DNA from 3 places in the Cedecea sp. B1(4) genome. Region 1 is predicted to be linked to each of the others. Evidence: predicted binding sites of a transcription regulator. Region 1 holds the regulator's gene; each other region holds the start of a gene.
The links. The regulator LexA, encoded in region 1, represses DNA repair genes until DNA is damaged. The targets are predictions, from matches to a motif close to TNCTGTATGTACATACAGNA.
Positions count from the first base shown of each region.

Region 2: the regulator LexA is predicted to act here: its motif matches at 1,628-1,647, upstream of ACR6JA_RS00270 (DNA translocase FtsK 4TM domain-containing protein).
Region 3: the regulator LexA is predicted to act here: its motif matches at 3,709-3,728, upstream of rmuC (DNA recombination protein RmuC).

Region 1 covers NZ_JCAHMZ010000012.1:30,642-41,146, reverse strand. The annotation lists gene ACR6JA_RS20405 (conjugal transfer protein TraF) at 1-853, opposite strand, end outside; gene ACR6JA_RS20400 (cupin domain-containing protein) at 1,025-1,528, opposite strand; gene zur (zinc uptake transcriptional repressor Zur) at 1,624-2,136, shown strand; gene ACR6JA_RS20390 (CsbD family protein) at 2,212-2,421, opposite strand; gene dinF (MATE family efflux transporter DinF) at 2,657-3,991, opposite strand; gene lexA (transcriptional repressor LexA) at 4,068-4,676, opposite strand; gene ACR6JA_RS20375 (diacylglycerol kinase) at 4,786-5,154, opposite strand; gene plsB (glycerol-3-phosphate 1-O-acyltransferase PlsB) at 5,286-7,715, shown strand; gene ubiA (4-hydroxybenzoate octaprenyltransferase) at 7,776-8,648, opposite strand; gene ubiC (chorismate lyase) at 8,648-9,157, opposite strand; gene malM (maltose operon protein MalM) at 9,348-10,298, opposite strand; gene ACR6JA_RS20350 (maltoporin) at 10,398-10,505, opposite strand, start outside.
Region 2 covers NZ_JCAHMZ010000001.1:44,916-55,420, reverse strand. The annotation lists gene ACR6JA_RS00270 (DNA translocase FtsK 4TM domain-containing protein) at 1-1,564, opposite strand, end outside; gene lrp (leucine-responsive transcriptional regulator Lrp) at 1,686-2,180, opposite strand; gene trxB (thioredoxin-disulfide reductase) at 2,673-3,641, shown strand; gene cydD (heme ABC transporter permease/ATP-binding protein CydD) at 3,755-5,521, shown strand; gene cydC (heme ABC transporter ATP-binding protein/permease CydC) at 5,521-7,242, shown strand; gene aat (leucyl/phenylalanyl-tRNA--protein transferase) at 7,505-8,206, shown strand; gene infA (translation initiation factor IF-1) at 8,485-8,703, shown strand; gene clpA (ATP-dependent Clp protease ATP-binding subunit ClpA) at 8,800-10,505, opposite strand, start outside.
Region 3 covers NZ_JCAHMZ010000011.1:60,700-71,204, forward strand. The annotation lists gene metE (5-methyltetrahydropteroyltriglutamate--homocysteine S-methyltransferase) at 1-644, shown strand, start outside; gene ACR6JA_RS20120 (peptidoglycan-binding domain-containing protein) at 854-1,432, shown strand; gene ACR6JA_RS20125 (hypothetical protein) at 1,434-1,715, shown strand; gene ACR6JA_RS20130 (dienelactone hydrolase family protein) at 1,785-2,612, opposite strand; gene udp (uridine phosphorylase) at 2,867-3,628, shown strand; gene rmuC (DNA recombination protein RmuC) at 3,770-5,203, shown strand; gene ubiE (bifunctional demethylmenaquinone methyltransferase/2-methoxy-6-polyprenyl-1,4-benzoquinol methylase UbiE) at 5,295-6,065, shown strand; gene ubiJ (ubiquinone biosynthesis protein UbiJ) at 6,078-6,683, shown strand; gene ubiB (ubiquinone biosynthesis regulatory protein kinase UbiB) at 6,680-8,320, shown strand; gene tatA (twin-arginine translocase TatA/TatE family subunit) at 8,398-8,652, shown strand; gene tatB (Sec-independent protein translocase protein TatB) at 8,656-9,213, shown strand; gene tatC (Sec-independent protein translocase subunit TatC) at 9,216-9,998, shown strand; gene tatD (3'-5' ssDNA/RNA exonuclease TatD) at 10,042-10,505, shown strand, end outside.

The sequences.
Region 1 (10,505 bases):
CGCCTGCGTCAAGGTTGAATCCAGTGTCATCGTTGCGGTACTGGCTGTTCTTCCAGTCGCCGCTGCGATAGTCGTAAATGGACGTTGTGTAATTATACAGCCAGGTTTTCTGCAGTTTTGGCGTGACGCCAACGGAAACCGGGACGCCGCCAACATCGAACTTGTGGGCGAGAGCAATACCATAATCAGAAACGATGGCCGCACGGCCGGAAGCGGTTGAGTTCAGGTTGCGGGTGATCCGATCTGAGCCATTTAACGCCGCATCAATCGCCACGCCTCCCGCCACCGCGCTGGAATTCTGGATACTACGTAGGTAATTGATATCGTTTTGATCGATATCCGAGCTGACTTTCGCACGCGCGTAAGCTTTGGTGACGAAAGCTACGGAAAGAGTGTCATTTGGAATACTGACCGCAATCCCTGCGGCAGCTTTGGCATTCGCCGTTTCGCCCCGTAAATCTTCAAGCTCGTTGGCTAAATCCCCGGCGGCACTGCGGAACTGATTTAACGTCCCGTTCGGATTTAGAAGAATATCTCGCGGCGTTAACGACCGAATGGCCTGTTTATAGTTATCAACTTTATCGCTGATATCGTCGATGCGATCCTGGAGGTTGTCTTTATCCGTTATTTGCGCCCCGACAGACGGTAAAATAACGGTAATATTGTCGTCTGGTTTGGACCGGGCTAATAGCGCCGGGTTGATTAATACGCCGCTGCCATAATTAGCCGAAGCCACGCCGGTGCCCCCCATCGCATCGTTTCGCGCTTCGGACCAGGTCCCTGCCGCCCCGGCCTGATGGGCAATAAAGAAGGTTGCGGCGAGTGTCGCCACCGAAGATTTTATTTTATTCATTCACAGCACGCCTGTCTGATTGTCAGATGAAGTAATTCGCCCCTGACAGTTATGACTGAACAGAGGCAGACTATTGCTGTGAATAGCGTGATAAAAAGATGGATATTTGAACCATCAGGATCCCAGATATATCCTCAGGGTTAACGTCTTATTGTTTCCATGCTAATTAATTTATAGTTTACCCTTTGGCTTTCGTGAAGGAAGACCGTTGTGCGGGCCAAAGAATTGAGGCGGATGATCTATCCAACGATCCTGCCGCTGCACGGCATAAGACTGATTTAGCGGGTAATAAATTTTATTTTCGGCTTTATTGGCTTCACCTACGACTAATAGCCGCACATCCTGTTCGGTATTATTAATAAAGGTATGGCAAATGCCGGTTCCGGCAGGAAATCCCACGCTATCGCCCGGCTCGAGCGCCCAAAGATGACCGTTGATCCACACTTCGGGGTGCCCTTCGAGCACATACGCAAACTCTTCTTCGCTGCTTTCCGCGTGGGGATAAGAGGTTCTGCGGCCCGGAGGAATACGCTCATGGTGAATCCCAAGGCGGGTTAAACCGAAATTACGGGCCAGAGGAGCGCCAATAGAAAACAGCTCCGCGCTGTCCGGGTAAGTTGCGTCATCCTCGCCTTCCAGCTCGCGCCAGTGACGAATACAATCAGGTTTTTGCATCACTTCCTCCTGAGTAGATAGGGTCAGTATGTACCAGGATTCGGCGTTTTATCCGCATTATGGTAAAGTATTGCGTCAATGACCGGGAGAGGCTGATGGATACCACAACTTCGCAAAACGTGTTAGCTCAGGCTGAAAAGCTCTGCCTGCAACGCAATGTACGCCTGACGCCACAGCGTCTCGAGGTTTTGCGCCTGATGGCCGAGCAAACCGGGGCCATCAGCGCTTATGACCTGCTGGATCTCCTGCGCGTTAGCGAGCCACAGGCTAAGCCTCCAACGGTTTATCGCGCGCTGGATTTTCTGCTGGAGCAGGGTTTTGTGCACCGCGTGGAATCCAACAACAGTTACGTGCTGTGTAATTTTATCGATCATCCAACCCACTCTTCCGCCATGTTTATCTGCGACAGATGTGGGGCCGTGAAAGAACAGGCCGCTCAGGGTGTGGAAGATATTATGCAGAAACTGGCGTCCAAAATGGGGTTTGCCCTGCGCCATAACGTGATTGAAGCCCACGGATTGTGCGCTGATTGCTCGGAAGTTGAAGCCTGTAGCCACCACGGCGCCTGCGATCACGATCATTCAGTACAGCCGAAGAAAAAGCGTTAAGAGGGAGTGGTACATCCCTGTACCCGGGCAGGATTGGTCTTACTTACTGATTAGCACATATGAGGGTCCGCCAGATTACCAGCGGTAATTGCTCCCGGACTCCCAGTCCTTCACTTCTTTCTCTGCCTGGTCTTTGGCGTAGCCATAGCGTTCCTGGATTTTACCCACCAACTGGTCACGCTTCCCTTCGATGACGGTCATATCGTCATCGGTCAGCTTACCCCATTTCTCTTTGATCGTGCCTTTGAACTGCTTCCAGTTACCGCCGATTTCGTCCTTATTCATCATCATCTCCTCATCGTTCGGTTTAGATTTTCGCATCCGGACTGCAGGATGCTGACTTTCTGGAAAACATCCACTGTCTGCTGGATGTAAAGGTAATTGTAGACAAGGATTCTGAGTTAAATTTAAAACTCAGAATCTTTAACCATTATTAAAAGCGATGGAACGCTGATTCCTCATCTTAGAAACGAGAAATCAGCACGACAGGAGCAGGGTTAACGAAGGCCAGGAAGTTCGATCAATGGCCGCCCGATGTAGCGAACCAGGTATTATTACGCCAGTGGCGCCGCCAGATGACGCCAAGCGACAGGCCACGCAAGGCCAGAAACACCGCCAGAGACAGCCACAGGGCGTGGTTACCCCACAAAGGCAACGTAAGCATCGTCACGCCAAAGCCCAGCGCCGCAACCGCCATGCTGTTACGCATTTCGGCACCCCGCGTCGCGCCGATAAACATGCCGTCAAGCAGGTAACACCAAACGCCCACGACCGGCAGAATAACCTGCCAGGCAAGGTAATGATTTGCGAGAACACGAAGCTCCGGCAGGGAGGTAAGCAGCGCGACAATTTGCCCCCCAGCAAAAGCATAAATAGCGGCAAATGCTATCGCAACCAGCCCCGCCTGCCTGCACGCAGCCCCCCAAACTTCGAGCAACTGCCCACGGTTACGCGCCCCGTAAGCCTGCCCTGAATGGGCTTCTACGGCGTAAGCAAAGCCGTCCAGCGCATAGGCGGTAAAGGTCAACAGCGTCATCAGCACGGCGTTAACGGCGACAATTTCGCTGCCGAGACGCGCACCAAAAATGGTGATTGAAGCAAAGCAAATTTGCAGCAGCAGCGAACGCAGCATAATGTCGCGGTTGAGGGCCAGCAGCTTGCGTAAGTCCCCTTGCCAGGCCGTTTTGAGTCTAGCCCAACTGATGCCCCGCAGCTTCAGTACCTTCCGCACCATCACCAGGCCGATGATAAACGTCGCATATTCGGACACCGCCGTGGCCAACGCCGCCCCCTGCACGTTCATGTGCAGTCCCATCACCAGCCAGAGGTCGAGCACGATATTAATCAGGTTGCCGACGACCAACAGGATGACCGGCGCCCGCGCATACTGAACGCCCAACAACCAGCCTAACAGCACGAGATTAGCCAGTGATGCTGGAGCGCTAAGCCAGCGGATCTCCAGGAACCGCCTTGCCTGATACAACACCTCGTCATTACCGCCAACAACGTGCAGAGCAAGGTTGATCAGTGGATAACGCAGAACCACGATAGCCAGCCCGGCGATCATCGCCAGCATCAGGGGTTGAACCAGCGCGCGCGCCAGCCGCTGCGGATCGTTCGCACCAAACGCCTGTGCCGTTAACCCGGTGGTGCTCATGCGCAGAAAAAGCAGCAGCATAAAGAGAAAACTGGTCGCCGTTGCGCCGATAGCCACCCCGCCGAGATAGGTCGGGCTATCAAGATGGCCAATGACCGCCGTATCGACCAGGCCCAGTAACGGAACGGTGATGTTGGAAAAAATCATCGGCAGCGCAAGCCGCCACAGCGCACCATCCGTTGACGAAAAGAATCGCATGGGAATGATCCAGAGGAAAAAAGAGAGGTGTTTAGGCAGGTGGCACGGCAGAGTTACCGCACCACCGGAAGAGGTGTTACAGCCATTCACCGTTGCGGATCACCCCGACGGCCAGGCCTTCAATGCTAAAATTCTGCTCGCGAAGATCGACCACAATAGGCTGGAATTCGCTGTTTTCCGGCAGCAGGTGCACGGTGTTACCCTGCTTTTTCAGGCGTTTTACGGTCACTTCATCGTCGATACGCGCGACAACGACCTGGCCATTACGCACGTCCTGGGTTTTGTGAACGGCTAATAAATCACCGTCCATGATACCGATATCTTTCATCGACATGCCGCTGACGCGCAGCAGGAAATCGGCATTCGGCTTGAACAGAGAAGGGTCAACCTGGTAGTGGCCCTCGATGTGCTGTTGCGCCAGCAGCGGCTCACCGGCGGCAACACGGCCCACCAGCGGCAGGCCATTTTCTTCTTCAACCAGCAGACGAATGCCGCGTGATGCACCAGAAACAATCTCGATGGCACCTTTACGTGCCAGCGCTTTAAGATGCTCTTCCGCGGCGTTTGGAGAACGGAACCCCAGACGTTGTGCAATTTCGGCGCGCGTAGGTGGCATGCCGGTCTGGTTAATATGATCCCGAATGAGATCAAACACCTCTTGCTGCCTGGTAGTTAGTGCTTTCATTCCGCCCCCTGGGTGTTTATACAGTCATGCTGTGAGTATATACAGGCCCGGGCGATTTTGAAACCACAAATTAAGCAAAAAACCAGCGACTTAAACTATTCTGGAAGTGCTATCGCAAATGTGACCAAAGCAAGGTGGCCCAGGTCGCAACCGCAAGGATAATCGCTATCAATACCGCGGCCGAACCCATATCTTTGGCTCGCCCTGAAAGCTCGTGGTACTCGGTGCCGACACGGTCAACCAGCGCTTCAATGGCGCTGTTGAGGATTTCGACAATCATCACCAAAACAACCGAGCCAATCAGTAAAATACGTGTGATGGGGTCCACGTCCAGCCAGCAGGCGATGATGACAGCGATAACCGCCGCTACGCCCTCCTGACGAAAGGCGGCTTCGTTGATCCAGGCCGCACGTAGCCCCTTCCACGAGTAGCCTGCAGCCTTAATAATGCGGGTGATGCCGGTGGTATTATTCGCCATTCAAGGAAACCTTTTTAAATATTGAGCATCAATGCTCGCTGAGTCTAAATCGCAGCGCCACAGAAATTCCCCAGAGTTTCTGATATCCTTGCGGCGCATTTGCATTATTAACCTGAGGCTTTACATCATTTATGTCAGGCTGGCCAAGAATTTACTACAAATTACTGAATTTACCATTAAGCGTTCTGGTAAAGAGCAAGTCTATCCCGGCGGATCCCCAAACCGAACTCGGTCTGGACCCTTCACGCCCCATCATGTACGTCCTGCCCTACAATTCTAAGGCAGACTTACTGACGCTGCGTGCTCAATGTCTGGATCACGATCTGCCCGACCCGCTGGAACCTCTGGAAATTGACGGCGTACTGCTGCCGCGCTACGTGTTTATCCACGGCGGGCCGCGCGTCTTCACCTATTACACGCCAAAAGAAGAATCGGTAAAACTGTTCCACGATTATCTGGATCTGCACCGCAGCAATCCCGATCTCGATGTACAGATGGTGCCGGTTTCCGTGATGTTCGGCCGCTCGCCAGGGCGCGAAAAAGGTGAAATCAACCCGCCTTTACGCACGCTGAACGGCGTCCAGAAATTCTTTGCGGTTTCCTGGCTGGGTCGCGATAGCTTCGTGCGTTTCTCGCCGCCGGTTTCGCTTCGGCGCATGGCAACCGAACACGGCACGGACAAGATTATTGCCCAAAAATTGGCTCGCGTGGCGCGCACTCACTTTGCCCGCCAGCGCCTGGCCGCCGTTGGCCCGCGCCTGCCGGTTCGCCAGGATCTCTTCAACAAGCTGCTGGCGTCAAAAGCGATTGCCCGCGCGGTAGAAGATGAAGCTCGCAGCAAGAAAATCTCCCACGAAAAAGCGCAGCAAAACGCCGTCGCTCTGATGGAAGAGATTGCCGCGAACTTCTCCTACGAAGCCGTGCGTCTGACGGACCGCGTTTTAGGGTTAACCTGGAACCGCCTCTATCAGGGCATTAACGTGCATAACGCCGAACGCGTGCGCCAGCTTGCCCATGATGGCCACGAAATCGTCTATGTGCCCTGCCACCGCAGCCACATGGACTATCTGCTGCTTTCCTACGTGCTTTATCACCAGGGGCTGGTTCCGCCGCACATTGCCGCCGGGATCAACCTGAACTTCTGGCCAGCAGGGCCGATTTTCCGCCGCCTGGGCGCGTTCTTTATTCGCCGTACCTTCAAGGGCAACAAGCTTTACTCCACGGTATTCCGCGAATATCTGGGCGAGCTGTTCAGCCGCGGCTATTCCGTTGAATACTTTGTCGAGGGTGGCCGCTCCCGTACCGGCCGTTTGCTGGATCCTAAGACTGGCACGCTGTCGATGACCATTCAGGCCATGCTACGCGGCGGCACCCGCCCGATCACTCTGGTGCCGATTTACATCGGGTACGAGCACGTCATGGAAGTGGGCACTTACGCGAAAGAGCTACGCGGTGCGACCAAAGAAAAAGAGAGCTTCATGCAGATGGTGCGCGGCCTGAGTAAGCTGCGCAACCTCGGCCAGGGTTACGTTAACTTCGGCGAACCGCTGCCGCTGATGACCTACCTGAACCAGCATGTTCCGGAATGGAAAGACTCTATCGATCCGATAGAAGCAATTCGCCCGGCCTGGCTGACGCCAACGGTGAATGATATCGCTGCCGATATCATGGTGCGTATCAACAACGCAGGGGCCGCTAACGCCATGAACCTGTGCTGTACCGCGCTGCTTGCTTCACGCCAGCGTTCGCTGACCCGTGAACAGCTTACCGAACAGCTCGACTGCTACCTGAACCTGCTGCGCAACGTGCCGTATTCTCCGGACGCCACCGCACCAACTGTTTCCGCTGACGCGCTGATCGACCACGCGCTGCAGATGAACAAGTTCGAGGTGGAGAAAGACACCATCGGTGACATCATCATTCTGCCGCGCGAGCAGGCCGTGTTGATGACCTATTACCGCAACAACATCATGCACATGCTGGTGCTGCCGTCGCTGATGGCGTCCATCATTACTCAGCATCGCCACATCTCGCGCGCGGAGCTGCTGCGTCAGATAGAAGTCATTTACCCGATGCTGAAAGCCGAGCTGTTCCTGCGTTGGGAAAAAAGCGAGTTGGGCAGAGAAATTGATGCGCTGATCGCCGAGATGGAGCGTCAGGGTCTGGTCATGGTTGTCGGTGACGAAGTGCAGATCAACCCTCACCGTTCACGCACTCTGCAGCTTCTGGCGGCGGGCGTGCGCGAGACAATTCAGCGGTATGCCATCACCTTCTGGCAGTTGAGTGCCAACCCGTCGATCAACCGCGGGACGCTGGAACGCGAAAGCCGCACGGTGGCGCAGCGACTGTCCGTTCTGCACGGCATTAACGCCCCGGAATTCTTTGATAAAGCGGTCTTTACCTCGCTGGTTCTTACCCTGCGCGATGAAGGCTATATCAGCGATACCGGTGATGCAGACGCGACCGAAACCATCAAGGTTTACCAGATGCTGGCCGATCTTGTGACCTCGGACGTACGTCTGACGATTGAGAGCTCCGCTTCCCAGGACGCGGTTTCTTAATTCAGCAGAAACGAAAAAGGCGGGTGATTAACCCGCCTTTTTTATTGCCTGAAGACTGACTCAGAAATGCAGGTAGCTCAACGCCAGGCCCAGGAACAGCACCAGCCCGACATAGTTATTGTTCATAAACGCTTTAAAGCAGCCTTCACGCTCGCGTCTGGCGATCAGCTTCTGCTGATGCACAAACAGCCCGCCCGCCAGCAAAATTGACCAGTAGAACGCGCCACCCAGCCCATTGAGCCAGCCCACAACGCCCATCAACAGCATGGTGGCGATTTGCAGCAGGCCGATGATCAGCTTATCGTTGCGGCCAAACAGGATCGCCGTCGACTTAATGCCAATCTTCAGGTCGTCGTCGCGGTCGACCATCGCATACTGCGTGTCGTACGCCACGGTCCAGCAAATGTTAGCGAGGAACATCAGCCAGCAGCTTAATGGCACCGATTCGCTGGCGGCGGCAAATGCCATAGGAATGGACCAGCCAAAAGCCGCACCCAGCACCACCTGAGGCAAATGGGTGTAGCGCTTCATAAACGGATACACCCATGCCAGCGCCAGGCCGGCCACGGACAGCAAGATCGTCATGGTATTGAGCGTCAGCACCAGCAGGAAAGCCAGGCCCACCAGCACCGCGAACAGCATCTTCGCTTCTTTCTCAGAAACTGCGCCACTGGGCAGCGGGCGCTGAGCGGTGCGCTTTACGTGGCCGTCAAATTTACGGTCGGCATAATCGTTCACCACGCAGCCCGCGGCGCGCATCAGCCAGACGCCAGCGATAAAAACAACCAGATTCAGCAGCGAGGGTAAGCCCGGGGTGGCCACCCACAGCGCCCACAGCGTGGGCCATAGCAGCAACAAAGCGCCAATGGGCTTATCGGTACGCATTAACCGGTGATAAGCCAGCAGTTTTCCCTGCTTAAGACTCCACTCCATTATTTTTCCTCTTCGTACAGCGGAGATGCCGGCAGGAACAGTTCGGTCAGCAACAAAGGCTTACCGGAAAGTCTCAGTCGGGAACGGCGTCCCCACAGTTCGGCGCTGCGGCCAATCTCAATATAGTCACGCGTCAGGGTTGATGAACTAAACAGGTAGCGCCCGAGCGGCGTGTCACCAAGCTTTTGCAACGCCAGCTCAGGGCCATCAAGCGTGCTTTCAGGCACCACGGTGCGCCCCAGCAGCCAAGGTTCGTCATCCCCGCAGAGGATAATTTCCCGCAGCCAGTAACGCGCAGAGGCAGGTAATAAATCGGCTTCGGGCAAATCATTGCCAGCAGGGACAAAACCTTCGCGCACGATGCGGACGGTGACTTTTTGGCAGTGCTGTTCGAAGCGTTTAGTCATCGAATCTTCCAGCAACAGCCAGTCGAGATAAGCGGAGCTAAGCCCTTGCGGGACCTCCGTGTAGAAATTCAGGGCGCGCAACGGCGACAGCGCGTCGGACATGGGAATACTCTCCGATACATAACCTGATGGCATTGTAACGCAGAACATCTCTGTGCGGGCAGACAATGGCAACACACGCGGCAAATACCGCAACAATTGAGCAACAGCAACTTAAAGCTTTTAGGCTACGGAAAAAAAAGGTGCGCCTGAGCGCACCAATACTTCAAGCATCAGCAACGTGGGGAAATGGTTACCCCTTGCCTTTTACACTGCTGATAAAAGTTTTACGGGCGGAGGTGGAACCCAGGCGCTCGGCTTCATTCAGCAGTTTCAGGGCCTTATCAATGTCGCCTTTATCCACGGCCTGTTTAATCGCGTGGTTAAAATAGCTTTCCGTATCATTGAGCACTGGCTCGCTCTTCGCGGCTGGCGCCGGAGCAGGGGCTGCCACTGGTGCAGGAGCAACGGCCGGGGCGGAGTAAGCCGTCGGCGGCGCGACGTTACCGACTACAACAGGTTTGGTATCGGATCCACCAAAGATCTTACCGATCATGATGTTGCCGCTGTTTTGTTCGGTTTTCAGCTTCACCGTCAGGTTACCTTGCCCACTGTGGCGGGCGATCGGGTCAGCCACATCAGGAATGGCGTTACTTGCCCCTTCGGCATAGAGTTTCGCCGGGTTGATCATCCGGGTCGTTTCCGTCAGATCGCGTTTCGTGGTGTAGACGAGCATGTAGATCTGTTTTTGCCCCATCATCGGAGTCAGCTTCATGACGTTTTCCAGACGGTTGCCGGAGGTCATGCCCGGTTTCTGGTACTGGAAGTAACTGCTCGGGAAGAAAGCAGAAGGCTGCATCTGCCCGTCGAGAATAAGTACGTTTGGCGCATAAACGCTCAAGTCTTTTACAAGGCTGGTCAGCGTGATTTCCAGTGAGCCCTGATCCGCAGGCAGCACAAACGCCGCCACGCTCCCGGTGAGTTCCCCGACGTTAAGGCTGGCCGAAGAAGCCGTCAACACCACGTCCTGGCTAACGGGCGGCATCAGCGGGATCCACGGCAGGCTCTGTAATTTTTCCGCAGGAATAGACGGGGCGGTTGAGATGTTTTGCGGGTTAATCGCCGAATTAGCAGCAAAAGAGGCCGGCAGGGACGATAAGCCCAGAACGGGAAGCAGGCAAAGCGCGAGAAGATGTTTTTTCATTGTTTTATCCTCGAAGCGAACCCGTCTCCTTCAGGCAAAAAAGAGACGGGTCAGGCATGTGAAACTGGCGGGCGCTAAGCACCCGCGCAGCGGGTTAACTTACCACCAGACTTCCATCTGAGCACCGAAGGTGACTTCGCTGTCGTTGCCGCGGCTAAAAGTACGGGCGCTGGTATCGCTGAAAGCAATGCCGGATGGCGTGCCAGC
Region 2 (10,505 bases), on a different contig from region 1:
CACCAGTTTTTACTGCCTGCTGAATGCCAGATGCAGTCTGCGTTATATCCGGCACTGGCATTTCTGGTGCCAATAACGGCGTGGAAGCGGGCGCAGATGTCGGTATCAAAGGTTGAACCGGTTCCGGGCTAGCGGGTTTTACTGGCGCATAGCTGTAAGGATCAGGCTTTGGCTCATTGACTGGTTGATACCACGCCGCAAGCTGTTCACGTTCCCGGGCTCGCTTCTCTTCCACTTCTTCAAAGTGGTACATCGGCGGGCGAACGTATTTCACCTCTTCTACCGGCTCAGGCACGGACTGTGGTTCAACGGCTGGCTGAGCCACTGGCACAACGGGTTCAGACCAGCTTTGATGCGTCTCAGGCACAACCTGCTGTTGTATGCTTGCCGGGTGCGGCGACGTGTAATGATCCGGGGCAGGCGCAATAACCGGTTCTGGCGTGACCGTTGTCGGTGCCGGTTCCCAGGCAATCGCTGGGGCAGCAAGCTCAGCGTCAACGGCAGGTGCCGGTGTTGATACTGGAGGCATTGAAGCAACCGGCGGTACCGGTGCAGCCCACGACTGGTGAACGGTTGTTGCCGCGGCAGCCGCTGCAATAGGCTCAACGGCAGAGTGTCCACTGAACAGCGGATCGTATTCCTGATCTTCTGGCAAAGTCGCTTTATGCCCGGAGAACAGCACATCGTTCGGATCTGCTTCTACACCACGAGCGCTGAACAACACATCGTCTTCAGCGTCATCCATACGCTTGCCGGAGAACAACGCCGCATCCGTTTTGCGACCATTAGGATTAGCAAACTTCTGCGATAAGCGCTGCTTACGCGCAAGCGCCCCGCGTAAAATACGCGCCCGCCGAGATTCGCGTTTCTCAGCAGAAACCTGCGGCGCTTCGTCTTCGTCATGCTCTTCTTCGTATTCGTCCTCATCCTGCCAGGTGTTATCCCGGCGGGTGCGGTTGCTGGCAAAAGTCAGCACGGTCAGCACCGCGCTGCCAAGTTTCTCAGCAATGCTGACCCAGGACCAGCCGGTGAACAGCGTCAGACCAGCAGCCCAAACGCAAAGCAGCGCAATTGTGCCGCCGCTGCTGTTCAACAGCGGCATCATAGCGGTGCTAAGCAAGCTACCCAGCACGCCGCCCGAAGCGAAGTACCAAATATCGTCCGCATTGATGGCCGCCAGGCCACAAGAGGTCAGCACCATCGCAAGTACGCCGATCAGGCGCAGTGAAACGGCAAAATAATCGATGAATTCTTCACTGTCGCGCTGGCGCCAGGTGAACCAGCAGCCCCCGATGATAATCACCGGAATGGTGTAGGCCATCACGCCAAAAATGAAGAACAGCGTATCAGCAAACCACGCTCCCGGCGCACCACCTAGATTATGGATGGGCTCATGCCACGCGGTTTGCGACCAGCTAGGGTCTGAGGGGTTAAAGCTTAGCAAGGCAGCCATCAAATAGATGGCGAATAAGGCAACAAGGATCAGCAACGCCTCGAGTAAACGGCGCCCGCTGCTCAGTTTCCGCAATGTTACTTCTTTATCTTCGGTATATTCCTGGCTCAAGAAAGGCTCTCCAGGTCCTTAAACTCAATGGAGACAACAGCACCGGCGGCCTGCCGGAGCTGTTGCTGTATGGATTCCCAGGAGTGTAACCAAAATACGCCAATTTTGCACCTGGCCCGTATTAACGGGTCTTAATGACCAAACGGTTACTCTGTTTGACCTCTTCCATGACAACATAAGTACGGGTGTCGTTCACGCCCGGCAGACGCAGCAGGGTCTCACCTAAGAGTTTACGATACGCCGACATATCCGGCACGCGTGTTTTCAACAGGTAGTCGAAATCACCGGATACGAGATGACACTCTTGAATTTCTTCAAGTTTCTGCACTGCGGCGTTAAATTGCTCAAACACATCCGGGGCGCCACGATTCAGAGTAATCTCAACAAATACCAGCAGCGAGGCATCCAGATAATGCGGGTTTAACAGCGCCGTATAGCCCTGAATAAAACCCTGACGTTCCAGACGACGAACGCGCTCAAGGCACGGCGTCGGCGAAAGCCCAACACGCTTTGAAAGCTCAACGTTAGAAATGCGCCCATCCTTTTGCAATTCGTTGAGAATATTGCGATCGATACGGTCGAGATCTTTGCCCGGGCGCTTCTTGCTATCTACCATTATTATTGTCTCTCTCTATTCCTTCCTTCACCTGCCATAACCCTGGTGACGTCAATGTTCAGGGTGTACGTGAGAAGACCGATGCCTTGCGGCTGCTATCGACATCACGCATAGCGTCTGTCCACGTCATGCGTAAATTTCAATAACTCGGTAAATTTGCATCAGGTTTGCGCGAGAGCACGCGGCTTCCACATCACCAAATGTTTTTCTTCCTCGAATGTTTTCGCAAATGCTTAGGGGATTGTCAAAGCAAAACATCTATTTTTAGTGGAACGTGCCAGATATTCCTTTTGGCTGATGATTATTCATCATTTTCGCACCGTGATTACCGTGCTATTACAATGATTATTTATGCACATGACGGCAATATTCATTGGGCTTATAGGCAGCATCAATGACACACATCGTTAACAACATTGCTGCACTCTTTTTTTAATGCAACGAATTCCCTACAATCACCCCCATTGTCTGTAAACGTTCAATGAGGATCTCATGGGCACAGCTAAACACAGTAAGCTGCTTATTCTTGGCTCCGGCCCTGCGGGCTATACCGCAGCGGTCTACGCTGCACGCGCCAACTTAAAACCGGTTTTGATTACCGGGATGGAAAAAGGCGGTCAGCTGACCACCACAACCGAAGTCGAAAACTGGCCTGGCGATCCTAACGACCTGACCGGTCCGTTACTGATGGAACGTATGCACGAGCATGCGGCTAAGTTCGAAACTGAAATTCTGTTCGACCACATCACCAGCGTCGATCTGCAGAACCGTCCTTTCCGCTTGGTGGGCGACAGCGGCGAATACACCTGTGACGCGCTGATCATCGCGACCGGCGCATCTGCACGCTACCTTGGCCTACCTTCCGAAGAAGCCTTCAAAGGCCGCGGCGTTTCTGCCTGCGCCACCTGTGACGGTTTCTTCTACCGCAACCAGAAAGTCGCGGTTATCGGCGGCGGGAATACCGCAGTTGAAGAAGCGCTTTATCTGGCAAATATCGCTTCAGAAGTGCATTTGATCCACCGTCGCGACAGCTTCCGCGCGGAGAAGATCCTGATTAACCGTCTGATGGATAAAGTGCAAAATGGCAACATTGTGCTGCACACCCATCGCACGCTGGAAGAAGTCACAGGCGATCAAATGGGCGTCAGCGGTCTTCGCCTGCGCGACACGCAAAACACCGATATTACCGAAGAACTGGAAGTAGCAGGTCTGTTCGTGGCTATCGGTCATAGCCCGAACACCGCCATCTTCAACGGTCAACTGGAGCTGGAAAACGGCTACATTAAAGTGCAGTCCGGCATTCACGGCAACGCCACCCAGACCAGTATTCCTGGCGTGTTTGCCGCAGGCGATGTGATGGACCATATTTATCGTCAGGCCATCACTTCTGCCGGAACCGGCTGTATGGCCGCTCTGGACGCCGAACGCTATCTCGACGGCCTGGCCGAACAGTGTAAATAATCTAAAGATGTTAAAAAAGGCGGCCTTGCTGGTCGCCTTTCTTGTTTCTGCCATGTAACATTGCCTGTCAAAATTGCCTGAGAATTCCTTCTTCTACCAGCATCTGGCACGCGATGAATAAAACCCGTCAGCAAGAACTTAGCCTCTGGCTAAAACAGCAAAGTATTATCTCTCGCCGTTGGCTCGGCCTGTCACGTCTGCTCGGTTTGGTCAGTGGTTTACTGATTGTGGCCCAGGCCTGGCTGCTCGCCCGCATTCTCCAGCACATGATCATGGAAAATATTCCTCGTGAAGCCCTGCTCATGCCGTTTATTTTGCTGGTTCTGGTATTTGTGCTGCGCGCGTGGATCGTGTGGCTGCGCGAAAAGGTCGGATTCCACGCCGGGTTGCACATTCGCCAGGAAATTCGCCGCCAGGTACTCGACAGGTTACATCAGGCAGGCCCTGCCTGGATTCAGGGCAAACCAGTAGGTAGCTGGGCTACGCTGGTTCTTGAACAAATAGAAGACATGCACGACTACTACGCGCGCTACCTGCCGCAGATGTCGCTGGCGGTCATGGTGCCTTTGCTGATTATTATTGCCATTTTCCCGATCAACTGGGCAGCCGCACTCATTTTGCTTGGCACCGCGCCGCTTATCCCCATTTTCATGGCGCTGGTAGGCATGGGCGCAGCCGATGCGAACCGCCGTAATTTCCAGGCGTTGGCAAGGCTCAGCGGACATTTCCTCGATCGTCTTCGCGGAATGGAAACACTTCGTGTATTTAACCGTGGCGCGGCGGAAACTGAAAATATTCGCGCGGCAAGCCAGGACTTTCGTCAGCGCACCATGGAAGTGCTGCGTATGGCCTTTCTTTCTTCCGGCGTGCTGGAGTTTTTCGCCTCGTTATCTATCGCCGTGGTGGCCGTCTATTTCGGCTTCTCTTACCTTGGCGAGCTGAATTTCGGCCATTATGGTGCTGGAGTCACTTTATTCGCTGGCTTCCTGACGCTCATTCTTGCCCCTGAGTTCTTCCAGCCGCTGCGTGATATGGGCACCTTCTATCACGCCAGGGCTCAGGCCGTAGGCGCGGCAGAGACCCTGAAGACCTTCCTCGACGCACCGCTGCAACACCCTGAGCAGGGAACCGTGCAGCTTTCGGGCAACGGGGCATTCACTCTTGAAGCCCGAGAGATGACAATTCTGTCCGCAGAGGGGAAAGTGCTGGCCGGGCCGCTGAATTTTATGCTTCCTGCCGGGCAACGCGTGGCGCTGGTAGGCCAAAGCGGTGCGGGCAAAAGCTCCCTGCTGAATGTCCTGTCCGGCTTCCTGCCCTATCAGGGGCAGTTGCTGGTCAATGGCGTCGAGCTGGCACAGCTTTCACCTGAATGGTGGCGCACACAGCTTAGTTGGGTTGGGCAAAATCCGCAGCTACCGGCGGCTACCCTACGTGACAACGTACTTCTTGGGATGCCAGAAGCGGACGGCACTCGTTTGCAAGCAGCTCTGGATAAAGCCTCGGTAACAGAGTTTCTGTCGCAGCTGCCAGAAGGTATCGACACCCCAATCGGCGATCAGTCTACCCGTTTATCCGTGGGTCAGGCACAGCGAGTGGCCGTAGCCAGAGCCTTACTCTCCCCTTGCGGTGTTTTATTGCTGGATGAGCCTGCCGCGAGCCTGGATGCCCACAGCGAACAGCGTGTAATGGAAGCGCTCACGGAAGCGTCCCAGAAACAAACCACACTGATGGTGACTCACCAACTGGACTACATCAGCAGTTGGGATCAAATTTGGGTGATGCGGAACGGGCTGATTGTTCAGCACGGAAACTTCGAACAGCTTTCCGCTGAAGAAGGCCCCTTTGCTGTATTACTGGCCAGTCGCCAGGAGGAGATCTAATGCGCGCATTGCTGCCTTATCTGGCGCTTTATCGCCGCCACAAATGGTTACTGTCTTTAGGCGTTGTTCTGGCGATTATCACGCTGCTTGCCAGCATTGGTCTGTTAACGCTCTCCGGCTGGTTCCTTTCTGCCTCGGCCGTAGTGGGCGTTGCCGGGCTCTACAGCTTTAACTACATGCTGCCTGCCGCAGGCGTTCGCGGGGCGGCTATCACCCGCACAGCGGGTCGCTATTTTGAGCGTCTGGCCAGCCACGATGCTACCTTCCGCGTCCTGCAGCATTTACGCGTTTCAACCTTTAGCAAGCTGCTGCCCCTTTCCCCTGCCGGACTGGCGCGCTTTCGCCAGGGAGAATTGCTCAATCGCGTGGTGGCAGACGTCGATACACTCGATCACCTTTATTTACGGGTTATCTCCCCGCTCGTCGGCGCTTTTGTCGTTATCCTGGTGGTGACTTTTGGCCTGAGTTTCCTTGATGTTTCCCTTGCCTTAACGCTTGGCGGAATTTTACTCGCGACCCTGCTCCTTCTGCCGCCGCTGTTCTACCGCGCCGGGCAGCCAACCGGGGAAGCGCTAACCGTTCAACGCGGTAACTATCGCCAGCAGCTCACCTCCTGGCTTCAAAGCCACGCGGAATTAACCATTTTCGGCGCAGCAAACCGCGCGCGCGAACAGTTAGATGCCACGGAAAACAGCTGGCAGGAAGCGCAACGTCGCCAGGCCGGGTTAACTGCCCTGTCGCAGGCTGTCATGCTGCTTATCAGTGGTATTGCCGTACTGACGATGCTGTGGATGGCATCCGCAGGCGTAGGCGAAAGCCAATCTCCCGGCGCGCTGATTGCCCTGTTCGTCTTTTGTGCCCTGGCGGCATTTGAAGCGATGGCCCCGGTTACCGGCGCCTTTCAGCATCTTGGCCAGGTCATTGCCTCCGCGCTGCGCGTGACGCAAATCACCAGCCAGACACCTGAAGTTATTTTTCCTGAAGCAACGCAGCCCGAGCAACGGCGGGCAACTCTGGACATTCGTGAGCTGAGTTTTACTTATCCAGGCCAGAGTCAGTCTGCACTGAAAGACATTTCACTGTCCGTCAGCGCCGGGCAGAGAATAGCGATCCTCGGTAAAACCGGCTGCGGTAAATCCACTTTACTGCAATTACTGACCCGCGCATGGGATACTCAGCAGGGCGAAATTCAACTTAACGGCATCGCCCTTAGCGCTTTTGATGAAGTCTCTCTGCGCAAAGCAACGAGCGTTGTCCCTCAGCGCGTACACCTGTTTAGCGCCACGCTTCGCGATAACCTTTTACTGGCATCTCCAGAGGCCAGCGATGCCCAACTCAACACCGCTCTGACTCAGGTAGGACTTGAAAAACTGCTTGAAGACGGCGGGCTTAATAGCTGGCTTGGCGAAGGTGGTCGTCAGCTTTCCGGCGGGGAGCTTCGTCGCCTTGCGATTGCCAGGGCAATATTGCATAACGCCCCTCTTATGCTGCTGGATGAACCTACCGAAGGCCTGGATGCAGAAACAGAGCGCCAAATCCTTGATTTGTTGGCTGAAGTCACCAGAGATAAAACGGTGCTGATGGTCACTCACCGCCTGCGCGGTTTGAACGCTTTTGACAGCATAATTGTGATGGACAACGGGCAAATAATTGAGCAAGGTAATCACGCTGAATTAATGGCGTCCGGCGGACGTTATTATCAATTTCGCCAGCGCCTGTAGGCGTTCCTGATAGACTATACATAACCCTAAATAATTCGGGTTGCAGGCAGGCGACAAGACCGTAAGTCCCCAGTCACATAGCTAACTATGTGACTGGGGTGACAAATCTGTCGGGAACAGATTTGAACGTTGCTCGCAGCGGCCCTTCAGGGTGAGGCTCACGGATGAGACGAATAACAGGTGCAGTCAATGCGCCTGCAGCTTGAAGTATGACGGGTTTATCAATTTATTATTGCTCTCTTGCTCTGGAGTATTGGTCGTCATGCGTCTGGTACAGCTGTCTCGTGACTCGATTGCTTTTCCTTCGCCGGAAGGGGCGTTGCGTGAACCTAATGGGTTATTGGCGCTTGGCGGCGACCTGACCCCCGCACGCCTGCTGATGGCCTATCAGCGAGGTATCTTTCCGTGGTTTTCTCCCGGCGATCCTATTTTGTGGTGGTCGCCCGATCCCCGCGCCATTCTTTACCCGGCGCAGTTTCACCTTAGCCGCAGCATGAAGCGCTTTCATCGCACTTCGCCTTATACCGTCACGCTCAACCACGCTTTTGAGCGCGTACTCTATGGCTGCGCCAGCGACCGAAATGAAGGCACATGGATCACCGCAGACATTGTAGAAGCTTATTTGCGCCTGCATGAATTAGGCCATGCCCACTCCGTTGAAGTATGGGAAGGAAAAGAGCTGGTAGGCGGCATGTACGGCGTGGCGCAGGGAGCATTATTTTGCGGCGAATCTATGTTTAGCCGCCGGGTGAATGCCTCCAAAACGGCGCTGCTGGTTTTCTGTCAGCACTTTATTCGCCATGGCGGTAAATTGATCGACTGCCAGGTATTAAATGAGCATACGGCTTCTCTGGGCGTGATTGAAATTCCTCGTAGAGAGTATCTCCAGGCATTAGCGGAACTTCGCCTCCAGCACTTAGGCTCTCATTGCTGGGTTCCGCAGGCGCTGAGCAATAATGTTTAACAACACATTTTATGTGAGGGTGTTATAATTAGCGCCGCTAAGTGGCTTTTGCCTGCTACCCCGCCGTTGTCTGGGATTTATTGTTTAAGGGAATACCCTCTCATTTATCTCCTTGCGTTCTTCGTCGCAGACGTTGCCACGCGGCAAGCTGCTAACCGGCGGGTAATAAGCAAAATGCACTTTCACTGGTGATTTCACCAACAATTCTTTACATGATAAGCGAACTTCGGCATTATCTTGCCGGTTCAAACTACGGTAGTGATACCCCAGAGGATTAGATGGCCAAAGAAGACAATATTGAAATGCAGGGTACCGTACTTGATACGTTACCTAACACCATGTTCCGCGTTGAGCTGGAAAACGGGCACGTGGTTACCGCTCATATCTCCGGTAAAATGCGCAAAAACTACATCCGCATTCTGACGGGCGACAAAGTCACCGTTGAGCTGACCCCGTACGACCTGAGCAAAGGCCGCATTGTCTTCCGTAGCCGTTGATAGTTTTTATTCCGCGGCCTGAGATGGGCGGCGTTGAGAGTTAGTTGTAATAGAAAGGCCGGGCATGCCCGGCCTTTTTTACATCCTCAGCCAGCGCTAATGCGCGGCCTCCGGCTTGTGCTTCTGCGCACTCGCAAAGTTGAAGGTCAACTGCTGCTGGTCTTTATCCAGCGCAACCGTAACCTGCCCACCGTCAACAAGGGTGCCGAACAGCAGTTCGTTGGCCAGCGGTTTTTTCAGGTTGTCCTGGATAACACGCGCCATTGGGCGAGCGCCCATCGCGCGGTCATAGCCCTTCTCTGCCAGCCAGTCACGCGCTTCCTGGCTCACTTCCAGCGAAACGCCTTTCTGATCCAGCTGAACCTGTAGCTCGACAATAAACTTATCCACCACCTGATGAATCACCTCAGTAGAGAGGTGGTTGAACCAGATAATGTTGTCGAGGCGGTTACGGAACTCCGGCGTAAAGATCTTTTTGATCTCTTCCATTGCATCGGTGCTGTTATCCTGGCGGATAAGGCCGATAGATTTACGTTCGGTTTCCCGCACCCCGGCGTTGGTGGTCATCACCAGAATCACGTTGCGGAAGTCCGCCTTGCGCCCGTTGTTATCGGTCAGCGTACCGTTATCCATTACCTGCAGCAGTAGGTTAAAGACATCCGGGTGTGCTTTTTCGATTTCATCGAGCAGCAGAACCGCATGTGGATGCTTAATCACCGCATCCGTCAGCAGCCCGCCCTGATCGAAACCAACATATCCTGGAGGGGCGCCAATCAGGCGGCTCACGGTATGGCGTTCCATATACTCGGACATATCAAAGCGCAGCAGCTCAATGCCCAGCGACTTCGCCAGCTGTACGGTGACTTCCGTTTTACCAACCCCGGTAGGGCCAGCAAACAGGAACGAACCGACAGGTTTATGATCCTGACCCAAACCGGCACGACTCATCTTGATCGCTTCGGTCAGCGCTTCAATCGCTTTATCCTGGCCAAACACCAGCATTTTCAGGCGCTCGCCCAGGCTTTTCAGCGTATCGCGATCGCTCGCGGAAACGCTTTTTTCCGGGATGCGCGCAATGCGAGCAACCACGGTTTCGATGTCCGCCACGTTAACGGTTTTCTTACGTTTGCTGACCGGCATCAGGCGGCTACGTGCGCCCGCCTCATCAATGACGTCGATAGCCTTATCCGGCAGATGCCTGTCATTGATGTATTTCACCGCCAGCTCAACCGCCGCGCGAATCGCCTTCGCTGTATAGCGAACGTCGTGGTGCGCTTCGTATTTCGGTTTCAGCCCGTTGATGATCTGCACCGTTTCTTCAACGCTTGGCTCAGTAATATCAATCTTCTGGAAGCGGCGCGCCAGGGCACGATCTTTTTCGAAGATGTTGCTGAATTCCTGATAAGTCGTCGAGCCAATCACTCGAATTTTACCGCCGGAGAGCAGCGGTTTAATCAGGTTAGCGGCGTCGACCTGGCCACCGGAAGCCGCGCCCGCGCCAATAATGGTGTGGATTTCATCGATAAACAGAATGCTGTTTTGATCCTGCTCGAGCTGTTTCAGCAGCGCTTTAAAACGTTTTTCAAAATCGCCGCGGTATTTGGTACCGGCCAGCAGAGAACCGATATCCAGCGAGTAGATGGTGCAGTCGGCCATCACTTCCGGCACATCACCCTGCACAATTCGCCACGCCAGCCCTTCGGCAATAGCCGTTTTACCCACGCCAGATTCGCCGACCAGCAGCGGGTTATTTTTACGGCGACGGCACAGAACCTGGATAGCACGCTCCAGCTCTTTATCGC
Region 3 (10,505 bases), on a different contig from region 1:
CGCAGTCCCTGACCGACAAACCGGTTAAAGGCATGCTGACCGGTCCGGTGACGATTCTTTGCTGGTCCTTCCCGCGTGAAGATGTTTCCCGGGAGACTATCGCGAAGCAGATTGCGCTGGCCCTGCGTGACGAAGTAGCGGATCTGGAAGCCGCAGGTATCGGTATCATCCAGATTGATGAACCCGCCCTGCGTGAAGGTTTGCCGCTGCGCCAGTCCGACTGGCAGGCTTATCTGGAGTGGGGCGTGGAGGCCTTCCGTCTGAACGCCGCCGTGGTGCGAGATGACACCCAAATCCATACCCACATGTGCTACTGCGAGTTCAACGACATCATGGACTCCATTGCGGCGCTGGATGCGGACGTGATCACCATCGAAACTTCCCGTTCCGATATGGATCTGCTGGAGGCGTTTAAAGAGTTCGAATACCCGAATGAAATTGGGCCGGGCGTGTACGACATCCACTCTCCAAACGTTCCGGATGTGCAATGGATTGAAGCCCTGCTCAAGAAAGCGGCGGAATCCGTCCCGGCAGAGCGACTGTGGGTTAACCCGGACTGCGGCCTGAAAACCCGTGGCTGGCCAGAAACCCGTGCCGCGCTGGCAAACATGGTGCAAGCGGCACAGAATCTGCGCGAGGCTTAATACTAAAACGGAGGTGAGAGCCTCCGTTTTTCACATAGCTAAAATCACGCCCTCACCTCCCTGTTCGCTAATGCATGCTAATGCCAGGAATAATGCCCTTACCCTTTTCTGAAAGTCGTATTTATCCAACATTCACCTTGTCACGCTGAATTTTTTCTTGAGAAGCTTACTGCGCAGTTTGTCTTTTTTTGTGAAATAAAAGGATACTTATGAAGCAGCTAAGCGGTGAAAGCTGGGTTAGTCGATTCCAGGGAAGTAGTGACACGCAAACCCTGAGTCCAATATTCCGGGCAAATGTTAATAATTTTCTAAAAAGCCTTGAAGATGCTGGCGTCAGGGTAACTATTTCGGCGACGTTACGTCCGCCGGAAAGGGCATATTTAATGCACTGGTCCTGGAAGCTGGCACGAGGCATGGTTGAACCCGCCAATATTCCTGAAAAATCGGGTGTGGAAATTGAATGGGTGCATAATGGTGCGAACGGAAAGGCTGACAGAAATAAAAGCATTAATGCGGCAAAAGCGATGGTTCGGGCTTATGGCATGTCCAATCTCAACGTTGCTCCGGCGTTAAGGAGCCGACATACGGAAGGCAATGCTATTGATATGACGCTGTCGTGGATGGGTAACCTGGAAATTAAAGATAATAAAGGTGAGACTGTTATTATCAAAACAATGCCCCGTGATGGCATGAATGCTCAATTACATGAAGTAGGGAAAAGCTTTGATGTGATAAAGTATCACGGCGGTGCTAACGATAAACCTCATTGGTCAACGGATGGTCGATAAAATGAATAAAAGCCTAATTTTCTGTGCGCTATTTTTTTTGGTTTCCTGCGCTCAGGCTGCGGATAAATATCCAAAAGATGTTACTGAGTTTCTAATAAATGCAGATGACTGCCAGCATTTATCTGGTGAATGGGATTCTAGCTTGCCAAAAGAGCAGCAAAAGGATATTGAAAAACAGGTTAATGTTATCTGTGGTAAAGCAAAATCGCAGCAGGGTGCTTTGAGAACTCGCTACCATAATGAAAAAAGTATTCTAGATGTGATTAACGAATACGATTTTTAGATGTCAGGGATATAACGGGCCGTGACGGACGGCCCGTTATGTTATGCAGTCCGGGGTAACCGACCGGCTTTACTTCCTTACTCCGTACCGTTTAAACCACGCCAGCATCCTTTCCCAGCCATCTTTGGCCGACGCTTCATGGTAGCTCGGGCGGTAGTCAGCGTTAAAAGCGTGTCCGGCTTCCGGGTAGACAATAATTTCCGCCCTGGCATTGGCCGCTCTTAGTGCCTGGCGCATGGTCTCAACGCTTTCCTGAGAAATCCCGGTATCCTGACCACCATAAAGGCCTAGCACTGGCGCATTAAGATTGACGGCGATATCTACCGGGTGGTGATGAGAGTTCAACGTTTTCTCACCCGTCAGCTTGCCGTACCAAGCGACGGCCGCTTTCAGCTGTGGATTGTGCGCCGCATAAAGCCAGGCAATTCGCCCGCCCCAGCAAAAACCGGTGACCATCAGGCGATGCGCATCGCCGCCGTTGCGTGAAGCCCAACTGGCCACATGATCAAGATCGCCCAGCACCTGATTGTCTGGCACTTTTGAGACCAGGCCGCTTAACAACGTGGGGATATCGGCAAAATCTCCCGGTTCTCCCTGGCGAAAATAAAGCTCCGGGGCGATGGCCAGATAGCCTTCAAGCGCCAGTCGACGGCAGAGATCGCGGATATGTTCGTGTACGCCAAATATCTCCTGAATGACAATCACGACCGGCAACGGACCATCGGCATTTTTGGGTCTGGCGTGGTAAGCCGGCATATTGTCGCCCTGACTTGGAATTGACGTTTCCCCAGAAAGAATTGTGTCATCCGGCGTTAGCAAAGCGGTGGGGGCGATGGGGGATGCCGCCGGTGCGAAACCTTCGCCCGGTGTGTTATGTGTTGTTTGCTTTTGTTTCATGGTTTTCTCCGAACCAGCATTAGCGCAGTGTGATAACTATAGCCAGGATTAGTAGCAAATCTGGCGGGCAAAAAACGCCGTCAAAGTTCAAAAAATAGCCCGATCGACGCTTAATTGTGATGATGATCGCATATGAATATACAAATAATGTAATTTGTTTCATCCAAAGTGAGCGTCATCACGAAATTATGCTCAGGGGTTCTGTAAAGTGTCGCTTTGCTTCTCCTGAAACCTACTCAACAGAGGAGTCTGTTATGTCCAAGTCTGATGTTTTCCATCTCGGCCTCACTAAAAATGACCTGCAAGGGGCTACGCTTGCCATCGTTCCTGGCGATCCTGAGCGTGTGGAAAAAATCGCCGCGCTGATGGACAAGCCGGTTAAGCTGGCTTCCCACCGTGAATTCACTTCCTGGCGTGCTGAACTCGACGGCAAGCCGGTTATCATCTGTTCTACCGGTATCGGCGGCCCATCTACCTCTATTGCCGTTGAAGAACTGGCACAGCTTGGCATTCGCACTTTCCTGCGCGTCGGGACTACCGGGGCGATTCAGCCGAACATCAACGTGGGCGATGTGCTAGTGACCACCGCATCTGTTCGCCTGGATGGTGCCAGCCTGCACTTCGCGCCAATGGAATACCCAGCCGTGGCAGACTTCGCATGTACTACCGCGCTGGTTGAAGCGGCAAAAGCCGTGGGCGCAACGACGCACATCGGCGTGACCGCATCCTCCGACACCTTCTACCCTGGTCAGGAGCGTTACGACACGCTGTCCGGCCGCGTAGTTAGCCGCTTCAAAGGCTCAATGAAAGAGTGGCAGGAAATGGGCGTGATGAACTATGAAATGGAATCCGCCACGCTGCTGACCATGTGCTCCAGCCAGGGTCTGCGTGCGGGTATGGTTGCCGGGGTCATCGTGAACCGTACTCAGCAAGAGATCCCTAACGCGGAAACCATGAAGAAAACGGAAAGTCACGCGGTGAAAATCGTGGTTGAGGCGGCGCGTCGCCTGCTGTAGTTTTGCTTTTCCGTTCATAAGGCCGGCGCTCGCCGGCTTTTTTTATGCTTTGCGCGCTCCCTTCCGGAAAATCCCTTTTCATCTGGACATTTATACAGCAGAATTTTATTTTGCCGATGTTGGTTTCGTTTTGGGGGAAGCATGGATATTTCACTGTTATTTGGGCTGGGCATCGGGTTGGTGGGCTTGCTGACCGGCTGGCTTGTCGCCAGTCTGCGTGCGGCGCAGCGGTTGGCGGCTTTGCATGAAGAACAGCGTGAAATCTACGGTGAGCTTACAGCCGCGCGGCAGGAGCTTCAGCAAAACCAGCACTGGCGAGATGAGTGCGACCAGCTTAACCGTGAGGTCCGTGCTCAAATGGAAATTAACAGCGGGCAGGAAGCAGATATTCGTGAGCTGACCACGTTGCTCGAGCAAACCCGGCTCAATGCTGAAGACAAGCATCGCCAAATGCTTAACAGCGAGCAGCGCCTGAACGAGCAGTTTGAGAATCTGGCCCACCGTATTTTTGAGCAAAGCGGGCGTAAGGTTGAAGAGCAGAACCGCCAAAGCCTTAACGTGTTGCTTTCCCCACTTCGAGAACAGCTCGATGGCTTCCGACGCCAGGTCCAGGAGAGTTTTGGCCAGGAAGCACGCGAACGGCATACGTTGACGCACGAAATCCGTAACCTGCAGCAGCTCAATGCACAAATGGCGCAAGAGGCGCTCAATCTCACCAAAGCACTGAAGGGCGACAACAAAACCCAGGGTAACTGGGGGGAAGTGGTGTTAACTCGGGTATTGGAAGCTTCTGGCCTGCGTGAAGGGCATGAATACCAGACTCAGGTGAACATCCAGCTTGAAAACAACAGTCGTATGCAGCCGGATGTTATCGTCCGCCTGCCTCAGGGCAAAGACGTTGTTATTGATGCAAAAATGACGCTGGTGGCCTATGAGCGTTACTTCAATGGTGAAGATGAACTCACGCGTGAAAGTGCGCTGAATGAGCACATCGCCGCTATCCGCAGCCATATTCGCCTGCTGGGGCGCAAAGATTACCAACAACTCCCGGGGCTACGTTCGCTGGACTATGTGTTGATGTTTATTCCCGTTGAGCCCGCTTTCCTGCTGGCTATCGACAGGCAGCCTGAACTGATTAGCGAAGCGCTGAAAAATAACATTATGCTGGTGAGCCCGACGACGCTGCTGGTGGCGCTGCGCACTATTGCCAATCTGTGGCGCTATGAACATCAAAGCCGTAATGCCCAGCAAATCGCCGACAGGGCGGGGCGCCTGTACGATAAAATGCGCCTGTTCGTGGATGATATGTCTGCGATTGGGCAAAGTCTCGATAAGGCGCAGGATAACTACCGGCAGGCGATGAAAAAACTTTCATCCGGGCGTGGGAATATCCTGGTTCAGGCGGATGCGTTTCGCGGGCTTGGCGTAGAAGTCAAACGTGAGATGAATCCAGATCTGGTCGAACGCGCTCGTCAGGAAGATGAGGATGATTCGGCTCGACTGGGCCATGCGGGCGAAGAACCTGAGGCTGAATTCGATACTTTGTCTTCATCGCGCACGGGTGAAGAGCGTTAAACTGAGGCTGAGTAGCACGGTTGAATCATAGGGCTTTCACGCCCATTCTGTTACACTTCCCGAACATTTTCTTTATTAAGCAGGCATTGAGATGGTTGATGAATCCCAGGAGTCCGGATCCCAGGAAACAACGCACTTTGGCTTCCGTACCGTAGCTAAAGAGCAAAAGGTCGATATGGTGGCGAACGTGTTCCACTCTGTTGCGGCGAAATACGACGTAATGAACGACCTGATGTCTTTTGGTATCCACAGGTTGTGGAAACGCTACACGATAGACTGCAGTGGCGTACGTCGTGGCCAACGCGTGCTGGATCTTGCGGGCGGTACGGGCGATCTGACGGCTAAATTCTCTCGCCTCGTCGGAGAGACTGGCGAAGTCGTATTGGCCGATATTAACGATTCGATGCTGAAAATGGGGCGTGAAAAGCTGCGCAATATCGGCATTGTGGGGAACGTCAGATACGTGCAGGCTAACGCCGAAGCGCTGCCATTCCCGGACAACACCTTTGACTGCATCACCATCTCCTTTGGCCTGCGTAACGTCACGGATAAAGACGCTGCATTGCGCTCTATGTTCCGCGTTCTCAAACCCGGTGGCCGCCTGCTGGTACTTGAGTTCTCCAAACCAGCTTTCGAGCCGCTGAACAAAGCCTACGACGCGTATTCCTTCCACATTCTGCCGCGCATCGGTGAAATGGTCGCTCAGGACGGCGAAAGCTATCGCTACCTGGCAGAATCCATTCGCATGCACCCGGATCAGGAAACGCTGAAAGGCATGATGGAAGAAGCCGGGTTTGAAAACACCACCTATTACAATATGACCGGTGGGATTGTCGCCCTGCACCGTGGCTATAAATTCTAACAGGGAGCCGCGATGCCATTTATGTCGCTGATGACTGCCGGAATCGAAGGTGTGCTGAACACCTTCCTCTGGCGCGATCGTAGCCTAAAATCCGCTCGTCAACGCCTGCAGGGCAAGACGTTGCGCGTTAGCCTGAAAGAATTTTCAGCGCCGCTGGTGCTGGTGTTCAGTGAACAACAGCTGGACGTACTGAGCCAGTGGGAAGGTGAGGCGGATTGTAGCGTCACAACCCATATCGGCGTGCTGCCGAAACTGCGCGATCGCCAGCAACTTACCGCTCTGATTCGCAGCGGTGAACTTGACGTGGCGGGTGACATTCAGGTTGTACAAAATCTGGCATCGCTGATGGATCTCGCGGAGTTTGATCCTGCGGAACTGCTGGCTCCGTATATAGGCGATATTGCCTCTGAAGGTATCAGTAAGTTTGCGCGTCATGGCGGAAAGCTGCTGAAAAAAGGATTGATCCGCAATCAGCAGTATCTGGGAGAAGCGCTCACCGAAGAGTGGCGCGTTGCGCCTGGCTCACTCGAAGTGGCCTGGTTCGCAGAGGAAACCGAAGCGCTTGCACGCTCGGTGGACGCACTCAGCAAACGGCTGGATAAGCTGGAGGGCAAATGACGCCAGGAGAAATTCGCCGCCTTTATTTCATTGTCCGTACCTTTCTGAGCTATGGCCTTGATGAACTGATTCCCAAAATGCGCATTACGCTGCCGTTACGTTTGTGGCGGCGTTGCCTGTTCTGGATGCCGAATCGTCACCGTGATAAGCCTTTGGGAGAACGTCTTCGCCTTGCGCTGCAGGAGCTTGGTCCCGTTTGGATCAAATTTGGTCAGATGCTTTCTACCCGTCGCGATCTGTTCCCACCGATCATCGCTGACCAACTGGCTATGTTGCAGGACAGAGTTGCACCTTTTGACGGCGCGTTGGCGAAGAAACAGATTGAACTGGCGATGGGCGGAATTCCCGTTGAAAGTTGGTTCGACGATTTTGACATCAAGCCTCTGGCCTCCGCCTCCATTGCTCAGGTGCATACCGCACGCCTGAAAGAGAGCGGCAAAGAGGTCGTGATTAAGGTCATTCGGCCTGACATCCTGCCGGTGATCAAAGCCGATATGAAGCTCATCTATCGTCTCGCCCGTTGGGTGCCGCGTTTGCTGCCGGATGGCCGTCGCCTCCGCCCGCTGGAAGTGGTGCGTGAATACGAAAAAACGCTGATCGATGAGTTAAACCTGCTTCGTGAAGCGGCGAACGCCATCCAACTGCGGCGTAACTTCGAAAATAGCCCAATGTTGTATGTGCCGGAGGTTTATTCGGACTACTGCAGCGAGAACATGATGGTGATGGAGCGGATTTACGGTGTTCCGGTCTCTGACACCGTTGCGCTCGAAGCTCAGGGCACCAACATGAAGCTGCTTGCCGAACGTGGCGTGCAGGTCTTCTTTACGCAGGTCTTCCGCGACAGCTTCTTCCATGCGGACATGCATCCGGGCAACATTTTCGTGAGCTACGACCACCCGGAAGATCCGCAATACATTGGTATCGACTGCGGTATCGTGGGCTCGCTGAACAAAGACGATAAGCGCTATCTGGCAGAAAACTTTATTGCCTTCTTCAACCGGGATTACCGCAAGGTAGCCGAGCTGCATGTGGACTCTGGCTGGGTGCCCGCAGATACGAATGTTGAAGAGTTCGAGTTTGCGATTCGCACCGTTTGTGAACCTATTTTTGAGAAGCCACTGGCGGAGATCTCCTTTGGCCATGTGCTGCTGAACCTGTTCAATACCGCGCGTCGTTTCAACATGGAAGTTCAGCCGCAGTTAGTTTTATTGCAGAAGACCCTCTTATACGTCGAAGGCGTCGGTAGGCAGCTTTATCCGCAGCTGGATCTGTGGAAAACGGCGAAACCTTTCCTGGAAAGCTGGATCAAAGATCAGGTTGGTATTCCTGCTCTGGTACGTGCTTTCAAAGAAAAAGCGCCTTTTTGGGTGGAAAAAATGCCGGAATTGCCGGAACTGGTGTACAACAGTTTGCGCCAGGGCAAGCAATTACAGCTTAGCGTTGATAAAATTCAGCGCGACCTGCAACTTCATCACGTGCGGCAGGGACAGTCGCGTTACCTGTTCGGTATCGGTGCCACGCTTATATTGAGCGGGACGCTGCTGCTGATCAACAAACCTGAGTGGGATTTTATGCCTGCCTGGTTGATGGCGGGGGGAATCGTTGTCTGGCTGATTGGCTGGCGGCGCTCTGCCTGAACTTTAATCGGAATTAACGGGTGATTGCCGTATAATAGCGGTTCTCATTGCCTTAACATCTTTATTCAGGAGTAGGTATGGGCATCAGTTGGCCACAATTGCTAATCATTGTTGTTATCGTTGTTTTATTGTTTGGCACCAAGAAGCTGGGCTCTTTAGGTTCAGATCTTGGCGCGTCTATTAAGGGCTTTAAGAAAGCCATGAGCGACGACGACGGCAAAGAGAAAGAAAATGGTGAGAAGGATGCTGATTTCACAGCAAAATCCCTCTCTGAAAAACCGAGCGACGTGAAAAAAGACGAAGCGAAAAGCAACGATAAAGAGCAGGTATAAACCGTGTTCGACATTGGTTTTGGCGAACTGCTGCTGGTGTTTGTGATTGGCCTGATTGTTCTGGGTCCGCAGCGCTTGCCGGTGGCGGTAAAAACAGTTGTTGGCTGGGTGCGCGCGCTACGTTCTCTGGCTACCACGGTGCAGAACGAACTCGCTCAGGAACTGAAGCTGCAGGAACTGCAGGACAGCCTGAAAAAGGTCGAGAAAGCCAGTATGGATAATTTGACGCCTGAACTGAAGGCGTCAATGGACGAACTGCGCCAGGCCGCTGAGTCGATGAAGCGTTCCTATACCCAGCACGATCCTGAAAAGAACAGCGACGAAGCGCATACCATCCATAACCCGTTGGTTAAGGATGAGCAGCAAAGTCATGAAGGCGCCACGCCAGCCAATGCGGCACATCAGGCGGCTGCGCCTGATGCCGTACCGTCGGAGGCTGTGACGCCGACACCTGTGGCGGTCGAAAACGCCGTCGAATCTGCTGTCGAGCCTCAGGTGAAGCCTTTGCCCGAGGCTGCACCCGCTGTCACCCCAACGCAACCTCCAGGTGAAAAATCGTAACTATGGCTGTTGAAGATACCCAACCGCTCATTAGCCATCTGATCGAGCTGCGTAAGCGCCTGCTGAACAGCATGATCGCCGTGCTGGTGATTTTCCTGGCGCTGGTCTATTTCGCCAATGACATCTATCAGGTGGTTTCCGCTCCGCTGATCAAACACATGCCTCTGGGTTCAACGATGATTGCGACCGATGTCGCGTCACCGTTCTTTACCCCGATAAAATTAACCATTTACGTTTCGGTGTTCCTGGCCGCGCCGGTCATTCTGTACCAGATCTGGGCTTTTGTTGCTCCTGCATTGTACAAACACGAGCGTAAGCTGGTGATGCCGCTACTGTTCTCTAGCACGCTGCTTTTTTATATCGGCATTGCCTTTGCGTATTTTGTGGTCTTCCCGCTAGCCTTTGGTTTCCTGACAAAAACTGCGCCAATAGGGGTGGTCGTCTCGACGGACATCACGAAATATCTCGACTTTGTGATGTCGCTTTTCATGGCCTTTGGCGTAGCGTTTGAGGTGCCCGTCGCCATTATCCTGCTGTGCTGGATGGGGGTGACAACACCGGAATCATTGAAACAGAAGCGCCCTTATATTCTGGTTGGGGCTTTTGTTGTTGGCATGCTGTTAACGCCGCCGGATGTTTTCTCGCAAACCCTTCTGGCGGTGCCAATGTACTGCCTGTTTGAGGTTGGCGTCTTCTTCTCCCGTTTCTACGTCGGTAAAGGGCGTAATGGCGATGAAGATGATGAGCATGAATCTGAAGAGACGCGCTCGGAAAAAGAGCAGTAATTAAATAACCGCCCTCAGGGGCGGTTGTCGTTTGGAGGGAGAGATGTTTGATATTGGCGTGAATTTAACCAGTTCTCAATTCGCAAAAGATCACGAGGATGTGGTCGCTCGCGCATGGCAGGCTGGCCTAAGTGGCATGATGTTGACCGGTACCAACCTCCATGAAAGTGAACAAGCATTACTCCTGGCGCAGCAGTATGAAAACTGCTGGTCCACCGCCGGAGTGCATCCCCATGATGCCAGCCAGTGGAATGACGAAACTGCGGGTGCCATCCGCCGTTTAGCGGCGGCCCCCCAGGTTGTCGCTATTGGCGAATGCGGTCTGGATTTTAACCGTAACTTCTCTACTCCTGCAGAGCAGGAACGCGCTTTCACCGCGCAGTTGGCGCTGGCCGCGGAGCTGATGATGCCGGTATTTTTACACTGCCGGGATGCACATGAACGTTTTCTTGCGCTGCTTGACCCTTGGTTGGATCAACTGCCCGGTGTGGTGCTGCACTGCTTTAC